Humidesulfovibrio mexicanus: one gene and its partner. The protein of the gene in region 2 binds, or shares a complex with, the protein of the main gene of each other region. Links are inferred from orthologs where the notes say so. Each region holds a gene or a part of one and is shown on either strand. Other genes may lie near its edges. The genes, in order: tig and rpsG.

The links.
Region 1: the proteins of rpsG (region 2) and tig are in contact, whole or in part, in a crystal structure (PDB 3GTY), measured with the Thermotoga maritima proteins. The link is inferred for Humidesulfovibrio mexicanus from one-to-one orthologs. Residues at the interface, in WP_004081843.1 of Thermotoga maritima: Lys34, Lys52, Lys55, Glu59, Arg62, Gln63, Glu66, Asn67, Lys69, Val71, Arg95, Ala109, Lys110, Lys111, Gly112, Arg113, Pro114, Glu117, Glu121, Ile124, Ala125, Tyr127, Asn128, Asn129, Thr130, Gly131, Lys135, Asp139, Arg142, Met143; in WP_004081061.1 of Thermotoga maritima: Glu122, Val124, Val129, Leu130, Tyr133, Glu188, Gly259, Ile262, Tyr263, Glu266, Ser270, Glu273, Gln274, Glu277, Arg308, Gln311, Ile312, Ser315, Tyr316, Glu325, Arg329, Arg336, Leu363, Phe366, Trp367, Arg373, Leu377, Arg381, Leu384, Glu387.

Annotation. Positions count from the first base shown.
Region 1 is NZ_FZOC01000001.1:133,060-136,205, forward strand. What follows is about bases 1-2,829. They hold tig (trigger factor), read right to left. Parts: upstream 2,186-2,829; coding sequence 815-2,185; downstream 1-814. Other genes in these bases: clpP (ATP-dependent Clp endopeptidase proteolytic subunit ClpP), read right to left, coding at 1-564; thiD (bifunctional hydroxymethylpyrimidine kinase/phosphomethylpyrimidine kinase), read right to left, coding at 2,427-2,829. Also shown: more of thiD, read right to left, coding at 2,830-3,146. UniProt on the Bacillus subtilis protein: Involved in protein export. Acts as a chaperone by maintaining the newly synthesized protein in an open conformation. Functions as a peptidyl-prolyl cis-trans isomerase.
Region 2 is NZ_FZOC01000001.1:483,841-486,984, reverse strand. Bases 1-2,827 are described here. They hold rpsG (30S ribosomal protein S7), read left to right. Parts: upstream 1-1,092; coding sequence 1,093-1,563; downstream 1,564-2,827. Other genes in these bases: fusA (elongation factor G), read left to right, coding at 1,579-2,827; rpsL (30S ribosomal protein S12), read left to right, coding at 700-1,071; rpoC (DNA-directed RNA polymerase subunit beta'), read left to right, coding at 1-535. In the rest of the region: more of fusA, read left to right, coding at 2,828-3,144.

The DNA of each region.
Region 1 (3,146 bases), 350 kb from region 2 along the record:
GGTGTCGATGATGCCGTATTCCAGGGCCTCGCCCGCAGTCATGAAGTAGTCACGCTCGGTGTCCTTTTCAATGCGCTCCAGGCTCTGTCCGGTGTGCCCGGAGAGAATGCCGTTCAGCTCCTCGCGCATACGCAAAATCTCGCGGGCCTGGATGCCGATGTCGGTCGCCTGTCCCTGCGCGCCGCCCAGCGGCTGGTGAATGAGGATGCGGCTGTGCGGCAAAGCGTAGCGCATTCCCTTTTCGCCAGCACACAGAAGCAGGGCTGCCATGCTGGCGGCCTGACCCATGCACAAGGTGGCCACAGGCGGCGCTATGTACTGCATGGTGTCGTATATCGCCATTCCGGCGGTCACCACGCCCCCCGGCGAGTTGATATACATGTAGATTTCTTTTTCAGGATCCTCGGACTCAAGAAAAAGAAGCTGTGCGCACACGAGGCTGGCCACGTGGTCGTCGATGGAGCTGCCGAGCAGGATGATGCGGTCCTTGAGCAGGCGCGAATAAATGTCATAGGCGCGCTCGGTGCGGCCGGTGGTCTCAATGACGATGGGGACTGCGGGCATGGGCGGCTCCTTGCTGTGCTTCTTCCCGCGGGATGGCGCGCATCCCATTGGGCGTCCGCTGTGGGATTCATCGGCAATTTTCTTTCAATACCATATGCCGACTTGTAGGATAATGGTTTGTCGGCGTCCGTCAATACATGCGATGGTGCAGCGCGGCAAACGTGACGCCTGAAACCGTGACGCGGCGACCGGTTACAAGGCCGGCCGCCGCGCATGAATCAAACACTTTGGCGCAAAACGCGACCCAAGGCTACTCCTTGGGGGTCTCGGCCTTCTTGGCGCGGGTGCGCTTGGGCTTGGCCGGCGCCTCCTCCTTCTTCTCCTCCGCAGCGGCTGCTGCAACCTCGGTCTTTGCCGCACGGGCGTAAACCAGCTCAATGGCCTTGTCGGCAAGGATGCGGTCCTTCAGCGGGAAGATGAGATTGTTTTCCTCGTAGTACTGCTTCACGGAAAGCAGATCCTGGCCATGCTGGCGGGCAACCTGGGTCAACGCCACGTCGATTTCCTCGGACTTGACATCAAGGTTTTCCTTCTTGGCGATGGCCAGCAGCATGATCTCTCCGCGGACGGCCTCCTCGGCCTGGGCGCGGTGCGCCTCGCGCAACTCCTCCAAGGACTTGCCAAGGGCGGACAGGCTCTTGCCCTGGCGGTCGAGCTTCTGCTCAAGGTCGGCGAGCAAACGATCGATGCGGTTTTCAACCATGCTGGGCGGCAGAGGATACTCCACCTTCGCCACCAGCTGGTCCAGAAGCTTCTTCTGCGCCATGGACTTGTTCAATTGCTCACGGCTTTGCAGGTAGCTCTTCTCAATGGCTTCGCGCATCTTCTCAACGGACTCGAAGCCCCCGGCCCGCTTGGCCACCTCATCGGTGAGCTCGGGCAGAATACGCTCCTTGATGGCGTGCAGCGTGGCGCGCATGGTGAGCGTCTGTCCAGCCATGGCGGGATTGATGAAATCCTCCGGGAAGGTGATCTCGCATTCCCCGTTCTCGCCTGGCTTGAGGGTTTTGAGCAGATCCTCAAACTCGGGCAGGGCCTGCTTTTCGCCAATGGTCAGCTCGAAATTCTCTGCCTGAATGCCCTGGTACACCTCGCCGTCCTTGTAGGCGCCGAAGGTGATGACCACAATATCCCCTTCCTTGGCCAAACGGACCTCGGAAATGGGCTTCACTGTGGCGGCATTGCTCAAAATGCGCTGTTCGACTTCCGTGATCTCCTCCGGCTTCACCTCGGCCTTTTCAACGTCCACGGCCAAGCTTTCGTAATCCGGCAAGGGGAAGTCCGGCGCGACTTCAAATTCGATGGAATAATTGAGCTCCTGGTCGCGGACCAGTTCCTTCGCGTCCACATCGATACGCGACAGGGGCATGACGCCCAAGGACCCAAGGGCCTCGTTGATCTGGTAGTTCACCAGATCGGTTGTGGCCTCCTGGTAGATCTGCGTCCGATACTTGCTTTCAACCACGGAGGATGGGGCCTTGCCGCGACGGAAGCCCTTGATCTCGTAACGGTGGCGGTACAGGGCCACGGCGGTGGAAAGGGCGGCGTTGACCTCCTCCACCGGGACCGTGATGTTGATTTTGCGCTTCACCGGAGAAAGTTCTTCAACCTTGTATTCCATTGACTTGCCGTCCTCCTGGGATGTCAGCCCGCATCATGGACGCGGGACGCGTTTTTGTGTTCTTGGTGCGAGAGGAGAGACTCGAACTCTCACGGACGCGGCCGCTGGATCCTAAGTCCAGTGCGTCTACCAATTCCGCCACTCTCGCCCTGCGGGCCTCCGAAAGCACCGCCAAAAGTCCTGTTAGATAAGCGGGGGGCGGCAAACTGTCAACACGCGCGGAGCGAAGGAACACGCACTGCTACAAGAGGTCCAGCACGCGCCGGACCTTGCCGATGAGTTCGTTGGGGGCCGTGGCCAGGATGCGGATCATGGCCTCCTTGCCCGTTCCTCCACCGTCCACAACGGCGTCCACGGCGTGAGGATCGGGCGAAGCGTCCAACGCGGCCTGGGTGCCCCAATCCATGGTGCCCCCCTCGTGGCCCAAACCGTCTGTCGGCTCGTCGCCGCGGTCGAAACTGGCGCAGACGAGGCCCGCACGGCGCACCGCGACCAACACCGAGTCGTTGCACGCGATATTGAGGGCGCAGCAAAGCCTTGAATTGGACTTGCGGGCCGCAAGAAGCACGCGGGCCATGTGCGAGGAGGCGCCGAATTCCGGACCGCCCGCGAGGATCACCTCGCCGCGACGCGTGCAGGTAATGCGCCCGGCGAATCCGGCGATGTCCATGGCCGACATGGCATAGGGCAACGCCAAAACAAGATTGGAACGCACTTCGGGGATAAGTTTGGCGAACCGGGGCAGCAGGGAAAGCACCCTGCCCGTCTCGGCCAGTTCGTCCAGAGTGGCCAGTCGGGCCTGCTCCCGCAGCAAAGGAACGGCGTGGTTGGGGGATCCTCCACCAGCGCCGACGGAGTAGCTGGCCCGCAATGCGGCCTGCAGGTACTGCTGCGCCTTGCGCACGCTTGCAAGCATGTCGTGGCCCTTGCCCAGACTGGCGGCAATGGCGGCCGAAAGCGT
Region 2 (3,144 bases):
TCTCAAGATCAAGGGCGAGAAGTATCTGGCCCGCTATCTTGTGGAGGAAGTGCAGAACGTCTACCGCGTGCAGAGCGTTAACATCAACGACAAGCACATCGAGATCATCGTGCGGCAGATGCTCAAGAAGGTGAGCATTCTTGATCCGGGCGATACCAGCTTCCTCATCGGCGAGCAGGTTGACAAGGTGCGCTTCATGGAAGAGAACAGCGCCGTCATCGCCAAGGGCGGCGCTCCCGCGACTGCGGAAACGCTTGTGCTGGGCATTACCCAGGCGTCGTTGTCCACGGATTCCTTCATCTCCGCCGCAAGCTTCCAGGAGACGACCAAGGTGCTTACCGAGGCCTCTCTTTCCGGAAAAAGCGACGCCTTGCGCGGCCTGAAGGAGAACGTCATCGTGGGACGGTTGATTCCGGCCGGCACCGGCTATCGCCAGTACGCCGACGCCGAGATCACCGTGCCCGACCAGCCGGAGCGTCCCGACAAGTTCCTTGAGGACTTGGAAGACGACCCGCTGCTCATTGAACCGATTTAGGACGCCTGGCGATCAGGCGTAGAACGACAGAAAGGGCGGGCCCTTGCACAGGCGCCCGCCCATCTTCCCGCCCCCGGGGAAGTGGCGAGGGGCTTGACAACGGGCCGCTTCCGGAATAAGAGCGGTCCTCTTGCATTGTATTTAAGCAATTTTTCGGAGGGTTCATGCCTACTATCAGCCAGTTGATCCGCAAGTCGCGCAAACAGATCGGCAAGCGCAAGAAGACCCCGGCACTGCTGGAATGTCCGCAGCGCCGCGGCGTGTGCACCCGCGTGTACACCACCACGCCCAAGAAGCCGAACTCGGCCTTGCGTAAGGTCGCCCGCGTGCGCCTGACCAACGGCATCGAGGTCACCGCGTACATTCCCGGCGAGGGTCACAACCTTCAGGAGCACTCGGTTGTGCTCATCCGCGGCGGCCGCGTGAAGGACCTTCCCGGTGTCCGTTACCACATCATCCGCGGCACGCTCGACACCGCCGGCGTGTCCGATCGTCGCCAGGGCCGTTCCAAGTACGGCGCCAAGCGCCCGAAGTAACGCCAGGGAAGGAGAGAGAACATGCCCCGCAAAGGTCCCGTCACCAAGCGTCAGGTCCTGCCTGATCCGGTCTACGGCAGCCGCATGGCCGCCAAGTTCATCAACCGCCTCATGTACGACGGCAAGAAGAGCACCGCTGAGCGCATCTTCTACAGCGCCCTCGAAATGCTTGGCGAGAAGAGCAAGGAAGATCCCATCCGCGCCTTTGAAAAGGCGCTGGACAATGTGCGCCCCCACACCGAGGTGAAGAGCCGCCGCGTTGGCGGCGCCACCTACCAGGTGCCCATGGAGGTGCGTCCCGACCGCCAGAGCGCCCTGGCCATTCGCTGGGTCATCAGCTACTCCCGCTCCCGCGGCGAGAAGGGCATGGTCGACCGTCTGTCCGGCGAGCTGCTGGACGCCTTCAACAATCGCGGCGGCGCCGTGAAGAAGAAGGAAGAAACCCACAAGATGGCCGAGGCCAACAAAGCCTTCGCCCACTACCGCTGGTAGTCACGGAGAGCACACGTGTCCAAAGTCGTCCCCAGCGAGAGGCAGCGCAACATCGGCATCATGGCCCACATTGACGCCGGAAAGACCACGACCACCGAGCGCATCCTCTATTATACCGGCGTGTCCCACAAGATCGGCGAAGTCCATGACGGCCAGGCCACCATGGACTGGATGGTGCAGGAGCAGGAGCGCGGCATCACCATCACCAGCGCCGCCACCACCTGCTTCTGGCGCGAGCACCGCGTCAACATCATCGATACCCCGGGCCACGTCGACTTCACCATGGAAGTCGAGCGCAGCCTCCGCGTGCTCGACGGCGCCGTGGCCGTGTTCGACGCCGTGGCCGGCGTGGAGCCCCAGTCCGAGACCGTGTGGCGCCAGGCCGACCGCTACCGGGTGCCTCGCATCGCCTTCGTGAACAAGATGGACCGCGTGGGCGCGAACTACTTCCGCTGCGTGGACATGATCCGCGATCGCCTGGGCGCCAAGCCCGTTCCGCTGCACATCCCCATCGGCAGCGAGGACCAGTACACCGGCATGGTGGACTTGGTGCGCGGCAACGCCATCGTCTATGGCGACAACACCGATAAGGGGGCGAGCTTCGACATTGTTGAGGTTCCCGCCGATCTCAAGGACAAGTACGACGAACTGCGTCAGGTGATGCTGGAGGCCGTGGTCGAGGAAGACGAGGCCCTGATGGAGAAGTACCTCGCCGGGGATGAACTCTCCGTCGACGAGATCATCCAGGGCATCCGCAGCGCCACCATCGCCATGAAGATATGCCCGGTGCTGTGCGGCACCGCCTTCCGCAACAAGGGTGTGCAGCCCCTGCTGGACGCCGTTGTGGACTACCTGCCTTCGCCCATCGACATTCCTCCCATGGTCGGCGCCAATCCCGACAACGAGGAAGAGAAGATCGAGTGCCCCTGCGACGCGGGCAAGCCCCTGGCCGCACTGGCCTTCAAGCTCATGACCGACCCCTTTGTCGGCCACTTGACCTTCCTGCGCGTGTATTCCGGCCGCATCGAGTCCGGCGCCACCGTTGTGAACGCGGGCAATGGCAAGAAGGAGCGCATCGGCCGCCTCTTGAAGATGCACGCCAACAAGCGTGAGGAAATCAAGGAAGCCCTCGCCGGAGACATCGTCGCCGCCGTCGGCTTGAAGAGCGTCTCCACCGGCGACACCCTGGCCGACCTCAAGGCCCCCGTGGTCCTTGAGTCCCTGGATGTTCCCGAGCCGGTCATCGAGGTCGCCATCGAGCCCAAGACCAAGGCCGACCGCGACCTGCTCTCCCAGAGCCTCGCCAAGCTGACCAAGGAGGACCCCTCCTTCCGCGTCAAGGGCGACGAGGAAACCGGCCAGACCCTTATCGCGGGCATGGGCGAACTGCACCTTGAAATCATCGTTGACCGCCTGCTGCGCGAGTTCAACGTGAACGCCAATGTTGGCGCTCCCCGCGTGGCCTACCGCGAAACCATCACCAAGCCTGCCAAGGCTGACATGAAGCACGCCAAGCAGACCGGCGGCCGTGGCCAGTATGGTCACGTCGTCATCGAGATCGAGCCGAATCCGGCTGGCGGC